3 regions of the Streptomyces sp. MST-110588 genome follow, and region 2 is predicted to be linked to each of the others. Evidence: riboswitches for the same ligand, from Rfam matches in the RefSeq annotation. Region 2 holds a riboswitch; each other region holds the start of a gene.
The links. A riboswitch is a leader RNA that binds a small molecule or an ion and turns the genes downstream of it on or off. The one in region 2 is predicted to bind thiamine pyrophosphate.
Positions count from the first base shown of each region.

Region 1 (5,183 bases), 4.2 Mb from region 2:
CCGATTCTCGCGCAGCGCCTGCGCGGGGGTACCGGGCAGGGTCTCATCCGCGGTGAACAGCCATTCCAGCATCTCCTCGTCGGCGAAACCGTCGTCCCGCAGGAGGGTGAGCGTCCCGACCAGGCCCTTGACGACCTTGCCGTCCTTGATGAAATCGGCCGGCACATGAAGCGCCCGGTTCTCGCCGCGGCGCACCGCGATGAGCTGGCCCTCCTTGACGAGCTGTCGCACGCGCGTCACCTCGACGCCGAGAAGTTCGGCGATGTCGGGGAGGGTGAGCCAGGCGGGGACGAGTCCATCGATCTTTGCGTCAATCTCGGTCACGGGACAAGCGTGCCACCTCCCACTGACAGCCGGTAGCCGGGCATCGCCGTTCAGGGCTCCCCGGAGCCTGCGAAAGCCCTGGTGAACCCGGCGGGAACCCTGGAAAAGGCCGGAGAATCCGGGAAGTCTCCGGGCAGGGCGAAGCCCGTGGGGGCCGCGGAGATCGCAAAAATCACAGCTGCCCGGCGGCCACGGAGCTGCGGGTGGTGTCGGGGCCGCCGGACCGCTGCCGGATCCGCAGGCCCCGTCGGGCGAGGAAGCCCAAAGGCCCGCAGGCGCGTCAGACCGCCGCCGACTTCAGCGGTACGGAGGCGTCCGCCGCCCGCCCCCGGTCCAGCTCCGCGCCCCTTTCGATGAGCCTCCGCCCCTGCGCCAGATCGCGCGGCCGGCCCACCGCCAGAAGGGCGACCAGCCGCCCGCCCCGCAGCCAGATCACCGACCAGGCGGCGCTCGTGGGATCGCCGCGCCAGATCGTTTCGTCCGCGCACGCGTGATGACCGGCGTACTGGACGAACCGGCCGAACTGCTCGGACCAGAAGTACGGCACCGGGTCGTACACCGGCCCCTCCGCCTCGCCCCGGGCGATGTTGGCGGCGACCGTACGGGGGCCCTGGAGCGCGTTGTCCCAGTGGTGGACCAGGAGGCGGCTGCCGTAGCGGGCGGACGGGAAGGAGGCGCAGTCGCCGACCGCGTACACATCGGGCACGGAGGTGCGCAGCCGCTCGTCGGCGAGCACGGAGCGGTCCTCGGGCGAGAGTTCGACTCCGGAACCGGCCAGCCAGCCGGTCGCGGGCCGGGCTCCGATCCCCACGACGACGGCCTCGGCGGGCAGTTTAGTCCCGTCGACGAGCGTGACCGCGCCGTCCTCGACGGAGGCGACCGGCACGCCCGTGCGCAGCCGGGCGCCGGCGTCCGCGTACCAGGCCGTCATGTAGGAGGCGACCTCCGCGGGCAGCGCGCCGGCCAGCGGACGGTCGGCGGCCTCCACGACGGTGACCGGGCAGCCCGCCTCACGCGCGGCGGTCGCGAACTCCGCGCCGATCCAGCCGGCCCCGACGACCACGACCGAGCGCTGCCGGGCCAGGACGGGCCGCAGCCCCTCGGCGTCGTCCAGGGTGCGCAGCAGATGGACGCCGGGCACCCCCGCGCTGCCGGGCAGCGGGACCGGCTCGGCGCCGGTGGCGATGACCAGATGGTCGTACGGGACGGGGCCGGTGTCGGTCTCCACGACCCGGGCGCCGGCCGCGAGCCCGGTGACGTACCGGCCGAGCTCCAGGTCGATGCCCAGCGCCTGGAAGTCCACGTCGAAGGCGGACCCGTCCGCCTTGCCGAGCAGTACCGCCTTGGAGAGCGGCGGGCGGTCGTACGGCTGGTGGGGTTCGGCCCCGACCAGCGTGATCACGCCGTGCCAGCCCTGTTCGCGCAGGGCCACGGCGGTCTGCACGCCCGCCATCCCCGCGCCGACGATCACGACGCGACGCGTGCGGTCAGGGGTCCGCGCAAGGGTGCTCTGCTCACTCACCCGATCACTGTAGGACGGCGGGACCGGGCTCCCGCAGCACCGCGCGAGGAGATCTCGGACACAGAGTCACCGGCCGGTGACCGGGGTAGGGGCGGGGGCGGGAGCCTGCCGTGGGGGCGCGCGGCCGGTGCTCGCGGGCCGTCCGGCGCTCTCCCGGAAGCCCTCGGCGCTCCCTTACGCGCCGCCCGGCTCTCCTTTACGCGCTGCCGGGCACTCCCTCATGGGCCGCTCGGCGCCCCCTCGAAGACCGCCCGGCGCCCCCTCAAGGACCGCCCGGCGCCCCCTCATGGGACGCTCGGTGCTCCCTTACGGGGCGTCGTGGGCCCGTACTAGGGTTACCAGCACACGCACTCGCGGGAGCCCTGACGCACCGGGCTGAGAGGGAGGCTGCTGCGGCCTCCGACCGTACGAACCTGATCCGGGTCATGCCGGCGAAGGGAGGGGCTGGACGCCCATGCATCCATCGCATCCGTCGCATCCATCCGAAACGCCCGAGAAGCCATCGCCCGTACCGCCTGTTCCGACTGGCACGCCTGTGCCGACTGGTCCACCTGGTCCGACTGGTCCGCCTTCGGGGACAGGCGGGCGGCACCCGGACGTCCTGGTCATCGGCGGCGGTGTGATCGGCCTGGTCACCGCCTGGCGGGCGGCCGGGCGCGGGCTGCGCACCGCCGTCGTGGACCCGGCGCCCGGCGGCGGCGCGGCCCAGGTCGCGGCCGGCATGCTGGCCGCCGTCACCGAGCTCCACTACGGCGAGCAGACCCTGCTCGGCCTCAACCTGGCCTCGGCGCGGCGCTACCCCGGCTTCACCGCCGAACTGGAGGAGGCCGCCGGCCGGCCGACCGGCTACCGCCGGTGCGGCACGCTCGCCGTCGCCCTGGACGCCGACGACCGCGCCCACCTGCGCGAACTCCACGCCTTCCAATGCCGCTCGGGGCTGGACGCGCAGTGGCTGACCGGGCGCGAGTGCCGCCGTCTGGAGCCGATGCTGGCGCCGGGCGTACGCGGCGGACTGCGCGTGGACGGCGATCACCAGGTCGATCCGCGCCAACTGACCGCCGCGCTGTACACGGCCTGCGAACGCGCCGGCGTCGTCTTCCACCGCACCTCCGCGGTACGGCTGACGGTCGGCGGCGGCCGGGCGACCGGCGTCGAGACGGCCGACGGCGACCGCCTTCAGGCGGGGCAGACCGTGCTCGCCGCGGGCAGCGACAGCGGGCGGCTGGCCGGGGTGCCGCCGGAAGTGCTGCCGCCGGTCCGCCCGGTCAAGGGCCAGGTGCTGCGGCTGCGGATGCCGGCCCCTCCCCGGGGGGCCGCGCCCTTCCTGTCCCGCACCGTACGGGCCGTGGTGCGCGGCGGCCACCTCTACCTGGTGCCGCGGGAGAACGGCGAGCTGGTGGTGGGCGCCACCAGCGAGGAGCTGGGCTGGGACACCACGGTCACCGCGGGCGGCGTGTACGAGCTGCTGCGGGACGCCCACGAACTGGTGCCCGGCATCACCGAACTTCCGCTGGTGGAGGTCCGCGCCGGGCTGCGCCCCGGCTCCCCCGACAACGCGCCCCTCCTGGGCCCGACCGCGCTGCCCGGCCTCCTGGCCGCCACGGGGCACTACCGCAACGGCGTCCTGCTGACCCCCGTCACGGGTGATGTGATGGCCGAGGTGCTGGTCAGCGGGCGGCTCCCGGAGGAGGCCCGCCCCTTCTCCCCGCAGCGCTTCCCGTACGACGCGCCCGCCGCGTCCGCCACACCCGCCACGCCCCCGGCCTCCGCGGTTTCCTCGGCCGTACCGTCCCCCCTTCCTCCCTCCGTACGGCCCGCCGCACCGACCGGCGCACCGGCCGACGCCCTTCAGGAGCAGTCCGTATGACCACCACTCCCCCCGCCACCCCTGGGCCCGCCCCCGCCCCCGCCTCCGCGTCCGCTCCCGGCCCCGCGACCGGGCCCGTCCCGGCGTCCGAACCCGTCCCGGCCCCCGTCTCCGTATCCGTCTCCGTCAACGGCCGGTCGCGCCGCATTCCCGACGGCCTCACCCTCGACCGCCTCGTGGCAACGCTGACCCAGGCGCCCACCGGCGTGGCCGCCGCCCTGAACGAAACCGTCGTACCGCGCGGCCAGTGGCCGGCGACCCCGCTCGGCGAGGGCGACCGCGTCGAGGTCCTCACCGCGGTCCAGGGAGGCTGAGCGCAGACCATGGCCGACGACCTCCTCACCATCGCCGACACCTCCTTCCACTCCCGCCTGATCATGGGTACGGGCGGCGCGCCCAGCCTCGACGTGCTGGAGCGCTCGCTGATCGCCTCCGGCACGGAGCTGACGACGGTCGCCATGCGGCGGCTGGACCCGACCGTGCAGGGCTCGGTGCTCTCCGTTCTGGACCGGCACGCCATACGCGTCCTGCCCAACACGGCGGGCTGCTTCACGGCCGGCGAGGCCGTGCTCACCGCTCGGCTGGCCCGCGAGGCGCTGGGGACACACTGGGTCAAACTGGAGGTCGTCGCCGACGAGCGGACGCTGCTTCCCGACCCCGTCGAGCTGCTGGACGCCGCCGAGACCTTGGTGGACGACGGTTTCACCGTGCTGCCCTATACGAACGACGATCCGGTCCTGGCCCGCAAGCTGGAGGACGTGGGCTGTGCGGCGATCATGCCGCTGGGCTCCCCGATCGGCTCGGGACTGGGCATCCGCAACCCGCACAACTTCGAGCTGATCACCGCGCGGGCCGGGGTCCCGGTCATCCTGGACGCGGGGGCGGGCACCGCCTCGGACGCCGCGCTCGCCATGGAGCTGGGCTGCGCCGCGGTGATGCTGGCGTCCGCGGTGACCCGGGCGCAGGAACCCGTACTGATGGCGGAGGCCATGCGGCACGCGGTGGAGGCCGGGCGGCTGGCGTACCGGGCGGGGCGCATTCCCCGCCGCCACTTCGCCCACGCGTCCTCGCCCACCGAAGGCCGGGCGTCCCTGGACCCGGAACGCCCCGCGTTCTGACGTGCACCTGGGCTCCTGGGCCCCTGAGCCCCTGATCACCGTCCGAGCCTGGCCCGCGCTCACCGACCGCCCCGGGCCCGCGCTCACCCTCCGTGCCGGGCCCGCGCTCACCGTCCGTCCCGATCCCACGATCCGTTTTCGGCCCGAGACCACCCAGGGCCACCCGTTTCCCACCCATGACCACCGGTTTCCTGTCACCATTCGGCTTCAGTACGGCCCCGGGGGCAGCGGGGCGTACGAGCTGCCGGTGACGGCTCGTAGACTCCTTAGCCGTGGACACGACCCTTCAGGACCCCCTTGTGGGGCAACTGCTCGACGGCCGGTACCGCGTCCAGGCACGGGTGGCCGCCGG
Region 1 is NZ_CP074380.1:6,261,841-6,267,023, reverse strand. Features, by position in the region: gene KGS77_RS27525 (Rv2175c family DNA-binding protein) at 1-324, opposite strand, end outside; gene KGS77_RS27520 (FAD-dependent oxidoreductase) at 605-1,846, opposite strand; TPP riboswitch at 2,190-2,303, shown strand; gene thiO (glycine oxidase ThiO) at 2,448-3,713, shown strand; partial or broken gene thiS (sulfur carrier protein ThiS) at 3,827-4,027, shown strand; gene KGS77_RS27505 (thiazole synthase) at 4,037-4,831, shown strand; gene KGS77_RS27500 (PASTA domain-containing protein) at 5,104-5,183, shown strand, end outside.
Region 1: another riboswitch for thiamine pyrophosphate. It lies ahead of thiO (glycine oxidase ThiO); the one in region 2 lies ahead of KGS77_RS09000 (thiamine ABC transporter substrate-binding protein).

Region 2 (5,183 bases):
AGGCGATCCGCGACTCCGACCTCGGCGTCAACCCGAGCAACGACGGCAATATCATCCGGGTGAACTTCCCGGAGCTGACCGAGCAGCGCCGCCGGGAGTACATCAAGGTCGCCCGGAGCAAGGCCGAGGACTCGAAGATCTCGATCCGCAGCGTCCGGCGCAAGGCCAAGGAGACCCTCGACAAGCTCGTCAAGGACAAGGAGTCCGGCGAGGACGAGGTGCGCCGCGCCGAGAAGGAGCTCGACGACACCACCGCGAAGTACGTCGCGCAGGTGGACGAGCTCCTCAAGCACAAGGAATCCGAGCTCCTCGAGGTCTGATGAACCAGTCATCCTGGGGGGCCCCGCCCGGCGCCGGCCATGCCGACCCGGCCGGTCGCGCCGGTCGTTGGGGGCCGCCCGACCAGGGACCGACCCCCTCACTCCGTGGGGAGGCGCCACCCGTCCCGGCGGGTCCCGCGCACGAGTGGGCCGAGGCGGCGCAGACTCGGCCCATGCCCATCGTGCCCGACGCGGGCGGACACCAGGAAGACCACCGGGAAGACCGGAACCACCGGGACGACCGGGGGGCCGCTCGGCTGAGCGGCCCCCTCTTCCGCGACGAACAGCCGCAGGAGCCCATGCCCACCTCCGCACCAGGGCCGGACGGCTCGCAGCGCACCGACAGGCCGCAGAAGAAGAGCGCGGGACGGAACCTGCGGGCCGCGATAGGGGTCGGCGTCGGCCTCGGCGCGGTCATCCTCGCCTCGCTCTTCGTCTACAAGCCCGTCTTCCTGGGCGTGATAGCGGTCGCGGTGGTCGTCGGACTGTGGGAACTGACCTCACGGCTGTCGGAGCGCAAGGGCATCAGCGTGCCGCTGGTTCCGCTCGCGGTCGGCGGTACGGCCATGGTCGTCGCGGGCTACGTACGCGGCGCCGAGGGCGCATGGGTGGCGATGGCGCTCACCGCGCTGGCCGCCCTTGTATGGCGCATGACGGAATCCCCGGAGAACTATCTGCGGGACGTCACGGCCGGTGTCTTCGCGGCCTTCTACGTGCCGTTCCTGGCGACGTTCGTGGCCCTGATGCTCGCCGCGAAGGACGACGGCCCGCAGCGGGTGCTGACGTTTCTGCTGCTGACGGTGGTCAGCGACACCGGCGCGTACGCGATCGGCTGGCGCTTCGGCAAGCACAAGCTCGCCCCGCGCATCAGCCCCGGCAAGACCCGCGAGGGGCTGTTCGGCGCGGTGCTGTTCGCCATGGCCGCCGGCGCCGTCTCCATGGAACTGCTGATCAAGGGCGGTGCCTGGTGGCAGGGTCTGCTTCTGGGACTCGCGGTCGCGGCCAGCGCGACTCTCGGCGATCTCGGCGAGTCCATGATCAAGCGGGACCTGGGCATCAAGGACATGGGCACGTTGCTGCCCGGCCACGGCGGGATCATGGACCGGCTGGACTCGCTCCTGCCGACCGCTCCGGTGGTCTGGCTGCTGTACGTGATCTTCGTCGGTACCGGATGACCGCCTGACCAGCGCTTATGTACGGCCAAGGGGCCCGCCGCAAGAAGTGGCGGGCCCCTGTTCGTACGTCTGCGACACTGGAAGGACCATGCCTGCACCCGGAGAACTCACTTTCGTCGCGCCGCGCGGGGCCAAGAAGCCCCCGCGGCACCTTGCCGATCTCGCCCCCGCCGAGCGCCGTGAAGCGGTGGCCGCGATCGGTGAGAAGCCCTTCCGCGCCAAGCAACTGTCGCAGCACTACTTCGCCCGCTACGCGCACGACCCGGCGCAGTGGACCGACATCCCGGCCGCGGCGCGCGAGAAGCTGGCGGCGGAGCTGCTGCCGGACCTGATGAGTGTGGTGCGGCACATCTCGTGCGACGACGACACCACCCGTAAGACGCTGTGGAAGCTGCACGACGGCACGCTCGTGGAGTCCGTGCTGATGCGCTACCCGGACCGGGTGACGATGTGCATCAGCTCGCAGGCCGGATGCGGTATGAACTGCCCGTTCTGCGCGACCGGTCAGGCGGGGCTGGACCGTAACCTCTCGACCGCCGAGATCGTTCATCAGATTGTCGACGGCATGCGGGCGCTGCGGGACGGGGAGGTACCGGGCGGACCGGCGCGACTGTCCAACATCGTCTTCATGGGCATGGGCGAGCCGCTGGCGAACTACAAGCGGGTCGTGGGCGCGATCCGTCGGCTCACCGATCCCGAGCCGGACGGGCTGGGTCTCTCCCAGCGCGGCATCACCGTCTCGACGGTCGGTCTGGTCCCGGCGATGCTGCGGTTCGCGGACGAGGGCTTCAAGTGCCGGCTCGCGGTGTCGCTGCACGCCCCCGACGACGAGCTGCGCGACACGCTCGTACCGGTCAACACGCGCTGGAAGGTGCGCGAGGTCCTGGACGCGGCGTGGGGGTACGCGGAGAAGTCCGGCCGCCGGATCTCCATCGAGTACGCGCTGATCCGGGACATCAACGATCAGGCGTGGCGCGGTGACCTGCTGGGCCGGCTGCTCAAGGGCAAGCGCGTCCATGTCAACCTCATCCCGCTGAACCCGACCCCGGGCTCGAAGTGGACGGCTTCGCGGCCCGAGGACGAGAAGGCGTTCGTGAAGGCCATCGAGTCGCACGGCGTGCCGGTGACGGTACGGGACACCCGTGGCCAGGAGATCGATGGTGCCTGCGGCCAGCTCGCGGCCTCCGAGCGCTGACGCTCCGCGCTGGTACCGTGTGATCGAACGAATGCACATTCCGACAGGGGAGCGCCACAGCGCTGAGAGTGCGGCAACCGCTCGTCACCGAGCACGACGGCCGCAGACCCTTGAACCTCGCCCGGGTCATTCCGGGTAGGAAGTTCGGTCATCACTCATGCTGTTGCGCCCCGTGCGGGGCCCGTACGCCGACCATCGCAGTACGGGCCCGGCGCGGGGCCGCGTCTCTTCCTGGCCAGCCAGGAGGAATCAGTGACCACCACCAGCAGGATCGCCGCCACCGCGCTCGCCGCGGCACTCGGCATGGCCATGCTCACCGCATGCGGCGGTTCCAGCGGTGACGGCGGCGGTACGGACGCCAAGACCGTCACCCTCGTCAGCCATGACTCCTTCAACGTCTCCCAATCCGTCCTGGAGGAGTTCACCCGGCAGACCGGGTACAAGGTCCGCGAGCTCAAGGGCGGGGACGCCGGCAAGGCCGTCAACCAGGCGATCCTCTCCAAGGCGAACCCGCAGGGCGATGTGTTCTTCGGGATCGACAACATCCTGCTCTCGCGTGGCCTGAAGGAGGACATCTTCAGCCCCTACAAGGCCAAGGGCCTGGAGAACGTTCCCCAGGAGCTGCAACTGGACGCGGCGCACAAGAGGGTCACTCCGGTCGACTACGGTGACGTCTGCGTCAACTACGACCGCGCCTACTTCACCCGGCACAAGATCGCGCCGCCGAAGACCTTCGAGGACCTGATCAAGCCCGAGTACAAGAACCTGCTGGTCACCGAGAACTCCGCCACCTCCTCGCCCGGACTGGCCTTCCAGCTCGGCACCATCGCCGCCTACGGCGAGGGCAAGTGGCAGGACTACTGGAAGAAGCTCAAGGCCAACGGTGTCGAGGTCGTCGACGGCTGGGAGCAGGCGTACACCGAGCGTTTCTCGGGCACGGCGGCGGGGAAGGGCAAGGGCGACAAGCCCCTGGTGGTGTCGTACGCCTCCAGCCCGCCCTCCGAGGTGCTGGACAAGAAGCCCCGGCCCGAGCAGGCGCCGACCGGGGTCGCGGCCGGGACGTGCTTCCGGCAGGTGGAATTCGCGGGCCTGCTCAAGGGCGCGAAGAACGAGAAGGGCGGCAAGGCGCTGCTGGACTTCCTGCTGAGCAAGAAGTTCCAGGAGGACGTGCCGCTGAAGATGTTCGTCAACCCCGCGCGTACGGACGCCAAGGTGCCGCCGTTGTTCACCAAGTACGGCGAGAAGATCGACAAGCCGTGGACGGTGGCTCCGCAGGACATCACCGACCACCGTGAACAGTGGATCAAGCAGTGGTCCTCCCTCGTCCTGAAGTAACGGCCGCCCGCCCCGCCGGGGAGCGCGATCAGCAGCGCGGGACCGGCGGGGGGAGCCACCCCGCCCGAACCGCCCGGCGGCGCCTGCTGCCCTCCCGGACCACGGCCGTACGGCTGGCCCTGATGGCCCTGCCGCTCCTCTTCTTCGCCGTCTTCTTCGCCTACCCGGTCCTGGCGATCGTCGGCCGTGGATTGAAGGACGGCGGGCAGTGGCAACTCGGCCGGATCGCCACCGTGCTCGGCGACCCGGACGTACTGCACGTGCTGTGGTTCACGATCTGGCAGGCGGCGGCCTCCACCGGACTCACGCTCCTGATCGCACTCCCCGGCGCGTATGTCTTCGCGCGCTTCGATTTCCCCGGAAAGCATCTGCTGCGGGCGGTGGTGACGATCCCGTTCGTCCTGCCGACCGTGGTCGTGGGCTCGGCCTTCCTGGCGCTGGTCGGGCGCGGCGGGGTCCTGGACGACCTATGGGGTCTGCGCCTGGACACCTCCGTATGGGCGATTCTGCTGGCGCACGTCTTCTTCAACTACGCGGTGGTCGTACGGACCGTCGGCGGGCTGTGGAGCCAGTTGGACCCACGGCAGGAGGAGGCGGCGCGGGTCCTGGGCGCCGGGCGGTTCGCGGCCTGGCGGCGGGTGACCCTGCCCGCCCTCGGACCTGCCGTGGCCGCCGCCGCCCTGATGGTGTTCCTGTTCACCTTCACCTCCTTCGGCGTGGTGCAGATCCTGGGCGGCCCGGCCTTCTCCACACTGGAGGTGGAGATCTACCGGCAGACCGCCGACTTCCTGGACCTGCCGACCGCGGCAGTGCTGACGCTGCTCCAGTTCGCGGCGGTGCTGGCCCTGCTGGCGCTGCACGCATGGACCGTACGCAGACGGGAAGCGACCCTGAAACTCGTCGACGCGGCCGGCACCGCGCGGCGACCCAGGGGCACCGGCCAGTGGACGCTGCTGTGGGGCACACTCGCGGTCATCGCGGTGCTGCTCCTGCTGCCCCTGGCGGTGCTGATCGAGCGGTCCTTCGCCGGTCCTGACGGGTACGGCCTAGACTTCTACCAGGCGCTGCGCTCCGCCGCGTCCGCCGACAGCACCTTCGCCGTGGCACCACTGGAAGCCGTGGGCAACTCACTGGCCTATGGGGCCGTGGCGACGGTGA
Region 2 is NZ_CP074380.1:2,074,878-2,080,060, reverse strand. Features, by position in the region: gene frr (ribosome recycling factor) at 1-320, shown strand, start outside; gene KGS77_RS09010 (phosphatidate cytidylyltransferase) at 320-1,495, shown strand; gene rlmN (23S rRNA (adenine(2503)-C(2))-methyltransferase RlmN) at 1,584-2,690, shown strand; TPP riboswitch at 2,726-2,850, shown strand; gene KGS77_RS09000 (thiamine ABC transporter substrate-binding protein) at 2,943-4,025, shown strand; gene KGS77_RS08995 (iron ABC transporter permease) at 4,148-5,183, shown strand, end outside.

Region 3 (5,183 bases), 1.7 Mb from region 2:
CGTACCCGAAAGCGCCCTGCCCGCCCCCCAGACACCCGAGGGGCCGGGCCCGCTGTACGTGGTCGGCGACGTCCACGGCTATTACGACGAGCTGCGCCAGGCGCTGGCCGCCGAGGGCCTGATCGACGCCGACGGCAAATGGGCCGCGGGCAACACCCGCCTGTGGTTCCTCGGCGATTTCACCGACCGCGGCCCGGACGGCATCGGCGTCATCGACCTCGTCATGCAGCTCTCCGCCGAGGCCGCGGCGGCCGGCGGCTACTGCAAGGCGCTCATGGGCAACCACGAGCTGCTGCTGCTCGGTGCCAAGCGCTTCGGCGACACCCCTGTCAGCTCCGGCGCCGGCACCGCGTCCTTCCAGGCCGCCTGGCTGCTCAACGGCGGCCAGAAGAGCGACATGGACCGCCTCCAGGACCACCACCTCCAGTGGATGGCCCGCCTGGACGCCGTGATGGAGGAGGACGGACACCTGCTCCTGCACTCCGACACCACCGCCTACCTCGAATACGGCGAGACGATCGAGGACGTCAACGACACCATCCACGAAGTACTCACCCGCAGCGACGCCGACGAAGTCTGGGACCTGTTCCGCAAGTTCACCAAACGTTTCGCCTTCCGCGACGAGGCGGGCCCGCAGGCGGTGCACGAACTCCTGGACGCTTACGGCGGCGAACGCGTGGTGCACGGCCACAGTCCCATCCCGTACCTGCTCGGCGAGGTCGGCACGGAGGACGGCGAAGGGGAAGGCATCGCCGTGGAGGGACCGCACGTCTACGCGGACGGGCTGGCCATCGCCATGGACGGCGGTGTCACGATGGCCGGAAAGCTACTGGTCGTGCAACTGCCCCTGACTGGCTGACCGTTGACCGGGCAGGGTTACGCAAGGTCGGCGGTCGGCTGATCGGAGGAGAAAGCGGGTCAAACCCGGTCGCGGCCGGGCTCTATTTCGGGAAACACCCTGTCACCCCGTGCCGGGGGCGCTCTACCATCGGTCTTATCCGTAGCAGGCTCTCCTCCGTTTCCGCCCACTGCCCGGCCACAGCCGGCCTGTACGGCCCTACGGAGCATCGGGGGATGCACATGAACAGCGCTCCGCACCTGCTGAACGAGGACCGCGCGGAATTCGCGCGGATCCTCGACGAGGCGCTGCGTACCGCGAATTACCGACCGGAGCAGGGCTCCGCGGCGGGAAAGCACCTCAACACCGAGCAGTTGCGCACCATGGCGCTCAGCGCCACGACCGCCATCGCCGCATGCGCGACGGCCGAGTACCAGCACTACGTCAAGCTGCGTGAAGAACTGCGCGCACCGGCGCCCGCCCCTTCCGCCGTCACCGCGAACGGTGGCACCAACGGGGCGCCGGGCACGTCCTCGTCGTCCGGCGGCACCGGCCCGGCCGAAGCCGTGGGTTCCGTGGGTGAGGTCACGCAGTCCTCGGGAGCGGGCCTGGCCGCCATGATCACGGTCCTGGCCCCGGTCCTGGCGGCGATCGCCGCCGTTCTCTTCCTTCTCGTCGGGTACGTGCTGCGTACCCTCGGCCCCGACCGGTCCGCCGCCCAGCCCATGATCAGCGTCGGCTGGGTGTTCGCGGCCCTGGCCGTCGCGGGTTTCCTCGTGGCCATGACGGGACTGATCGTCACGGCACTGCGCAACGGCTCGACCTCCACGCCGGCCAAACGCCGGGGCAGCCTGGCCCGCGAGGTGGACCTCGCCCGGGACGCGTGGCGGCAGGCGCTCCTGGAACGCGGTCTGCTGCCGTTCCTGCGCGAGGCACTGGCCGATCCGCCGTCGTCCGGGGCATCCGGAACATCCGGGTCGTCCGGGTCCGGGACACCTGGACCGTCCGGGGCGCCCGGCTCGTCCAGCTCGTCCGGGAAGACGAATCATGATTCGTCCCGGTACGTCCCACAGCGTGGCAGCGACGGCGAGAGCCGCATCTCGCCCCTGGGCTATACGCGTCCCAACTTCACCAGCCCGGACGGCGGACCGCCCGCCGGGCCCCGGCCCCACTTCACCAGCCCGGGGTTCACCAGTCCCGACTACGGCGGTCCGGACCACCAGCCCGAGTAGCGAGCGGTCCGGGCAGCGACACGGCCGGCTGTCACAGCCGGCCGGAGAACGGATCACCGCGGGTACGGCCCCGCCCGCACCGGTGGGGCCGGCCCCTGGGTGCCGGCCCGGCCTGCCTGGCCTACCTGTGCCTGCCTGCCGTACCCGGTGTGTCCGGCATGCCCGGTGTGCCCGGTGTGCCCGGTGTGCCCGCCGTCCTACTCCGCGATCGGCAGATACACCCGGTTGCCCGCCGCCGCGAACTCCTTCGACTTCTGCGCCATGCCCGCTTCCGGATCGATCCCCTCGGACCCCAGGTCCTCACCGTGCTGCCGCCGGATGTCCTGAGAGATCTTCATCGAACAGAACTTCGGCCCGCACATGGAGCAGAAGTGCGCCGTCTTCGCGGGCTCCGCCGGCAGCGTCTCGTCGTGGAAGGCGCGTGCCGTGTCCGGATCCAGGGCCAGGTTGAACTGGTCCTCCCAGCGGAACTCGAAGCGGGCGTCGGAGAGCGCGTCGTCCCAGTCCTGGGCGCCGGGGTGGCCCTTCGCCAGGTCCGCCGCATGCGCCGCGATCTTGTACGTGATGACACCGGTCTTCACGTCGTCGCGGTCCGGCAGTCCCAGGTGCTCCTTGGGGGTGACGTAGCACAGCATCGCCGTGCCCCACCAGGCGATCATCGCCGCGCCGATGCCGGAGGTGATGTGGTCGTAGGCGGGCGCGACGTCCGTCGTCAGCGGGCCCAGCGTGTAGAAGGGCGCCTCCTCGCAGATCTCCTGCTGGAGGTCGATGTTCTCCTTGATCTTGTGCATCGGGACGTGTCCCGGACCCTCGATCATCGTCTGCACGCCGTGCCGCTTGGCGACGGTGTTCAGCTCGCCGAGGGTACGCAGCTCCGCGAACTGCGCCTCGTCGTTGGCGTCCGCGATGGACCCGGGGCGCAGCCCGTCACCGAGGGAGTACGTGACGTCGTAGGACGCCAGGATCTCGCACAGCTCCTCGAAGTGGGTGTAGAGGAAGGACTCCTTGTGGTGCGCCAGGCACCAGGCGGCCATGATCGAGCCGCCGCGCGAGACGATGCCGGTCTTGCGGCGGGCGGTGAGCGGAACGTACCGCAGCAGTACGCCCGCGTGGACGGTCATGTAGTCCACGCCCTGCTCGGCCTGCTCGATGACGGTGTCCTTGTAGATCTCCCAGGTCAGCTCCTCGGCCTTGCCGTCGACCTTCTCCAGGGCCTGGTAGAGGGGGACGGTGCCGATCGGGACGGGGGAGTTGCGCAGCACCCACTCGCGGGTGGTGTGGATGTTGCGGCCGGTGGACAGGTCCATGACCGTGTCGGCGCCCCAGCGGGTCGCCCAGGTCATCTTCTCGACCTCCTCCTCGATGGAGGAGGTGACCGCGGAGTTCCCGATGTTGGCGTTGACCTTCACCAGGAAGTTCTTGCCGATGATCATCGGCTCGATCTCCGGGTGGTTGACGTTGGCGGGCAGTACGGCCCGGCCGGCCGCGATCTCCTCGCGTACGAACTCCGGTGTCACGTTCTCGCGGAGGGCGACGTACTCCATCTCCGCGGTGATCTCGCCGCGCCGCGCGTAGGCGAGCTGGGTGACCGCGGCGCCCGCCCGGCCGCGGCGCGGCTGCCGGGGCCGGCCGGGGAAGACGGCGTCCAGGTTCCGCAGGCCGCCGCGCGGCGAGGTGTGCTTGAGGCCGTCGTCCTCCGGCCGCGGGGGGCGGCCGGCGTACTCCTCGGTGTCCCCGCGGGCGATGATCCAGTTCTCCCGCAGCGGCGCGAGACCGCGGCGGACGTCCGTCTCGATGTTCGGATCGGTGTACGGCCCGGACGTGTCGTACAGCGTCACGTCCTTGCCGTTGGTGAGGTGCACACGGCGGACCGGGACCCGCAGGTCGGGGCGCGATCCGGAGAGGTAGCCCTTGTGCCAGCCGGGCTGTTCCGCCTCGGTGGCACCGTTGTTTTCAGGCGTGCGTGCATCCTGCAGAGTCATTGAGACCCACTCCCTACGCCGGCATTACCCGGTAACAGGTTCGGCGGTCGACGCAGCGGTTCCCGTGACGGCGTTCCCGGCTTCGGCCGGACGTTCCGTACGGGGGTCAGCGCCCTCTCAGCCCGGTGCTCCGAGCTCCCGCGATTGCAAAGGTGTCACCACGGTAGCGGCCGGTATGGCGCGGTGAACAGGGGGCCCTGTCGGTTCTTGCGATGATCGGTCGGTGACCCGCTCCGAGTCCCACACACATGCACACGCGCACGGACACGGGCCCGCCGCGCCCGTGTCCCGGCACCTCCGCAAGGTCATCGCAGCAGTGCTGATTCCCTTCGCCGCCGCCGTTGTGGCCGGGCTGGTCGTGCTGTGGCCGGGCGGGCCTCCCGGCCACCGGCCGTCCGGGGTCGGCTTCGACCAGCCCACCGAGCAGGCGGAGGTGGTACGGGTGGACAAGGTCGACTGCGCGGACGTCAACGCGGGGCCGGGGACCGGGAGCGGATCGGGGCCGGGGTCCGGGGGCGGCGGGGACGGGCCGCCGCAGGTGGGGCCGGGGCCGGGGCCCGGAGCGGGCGCCACGCCGGGGAGCAGCCCCTGCGAGCGGGCCACGGTCGAGGTCACCACCGGCCGGGACAAGGGCCGCACCTTTCAGACGGTGGTGACGCCCGACGCCACCCGCCGCTACACGGCCGGGCAGCGCGTGGTGGTCGCCTACTCCCCCAAAGCCCCCCGGGACCTCCAGTACTCCGTCACCGACGTGGACCGGACACCACCCATGTGGGTGCTTGCCTCGATCTTCGCCGGCGCGGTGGTCGTCGTCGGCCGGCTGCGCGGCGTACTGGCGCTGGTGGCGCTGGTCACCGGCTTCGGCGTACTGACGCTGTTCATCCTCCCGGCCATCCTCCAGGGGTCCGATCCGCTGGCGGTGGCGGTGGTCGGCGGCAGCGCGATCATGCTCATCGCGCTCTATATGTGCCATGGGCTGACGGCCCGTACGTCCGTGGCGGTCCTGGGCACCCTCGCCTCGCTGCTGCTGATCGGCCTGCTCGGCTCGTGGTTCATCGACTGGGCGCACCTGACCGGCAACACCGACGACCAGACCGGTCTGGTGCACGGTCTCTACCCGGACATCGAGGT
Region 3 is NZ_CP074380.1:3,815,797-3,820,979, forward strand. Features, by position in the region: gene KGS77_RS16740 (metallophosphoesterase) at 1-859, shown strand, start outside; gene KGS77_RS16745 (hypothetical protein) at 1,075-2,070, shown strand; gene thiC (phosphomethylpyrimidine synthase ThiC) at 2,268-4,052, opposite strand; TPP riboswitch at 4,046-4,204, opposite strand; gene KGS77_RS16755 (YibE/F family protein) at 4,276-5,183, shown strand, end outside.
Region 3: another riboswitch for thiamine pyrophosphate. It lies ahead of thiC (phosphomethylpyrimidine synthase ThiC); the one in region 2 lies ahead of KGS77_RS09000 (thiamine ABC transporter substrate-binding protein).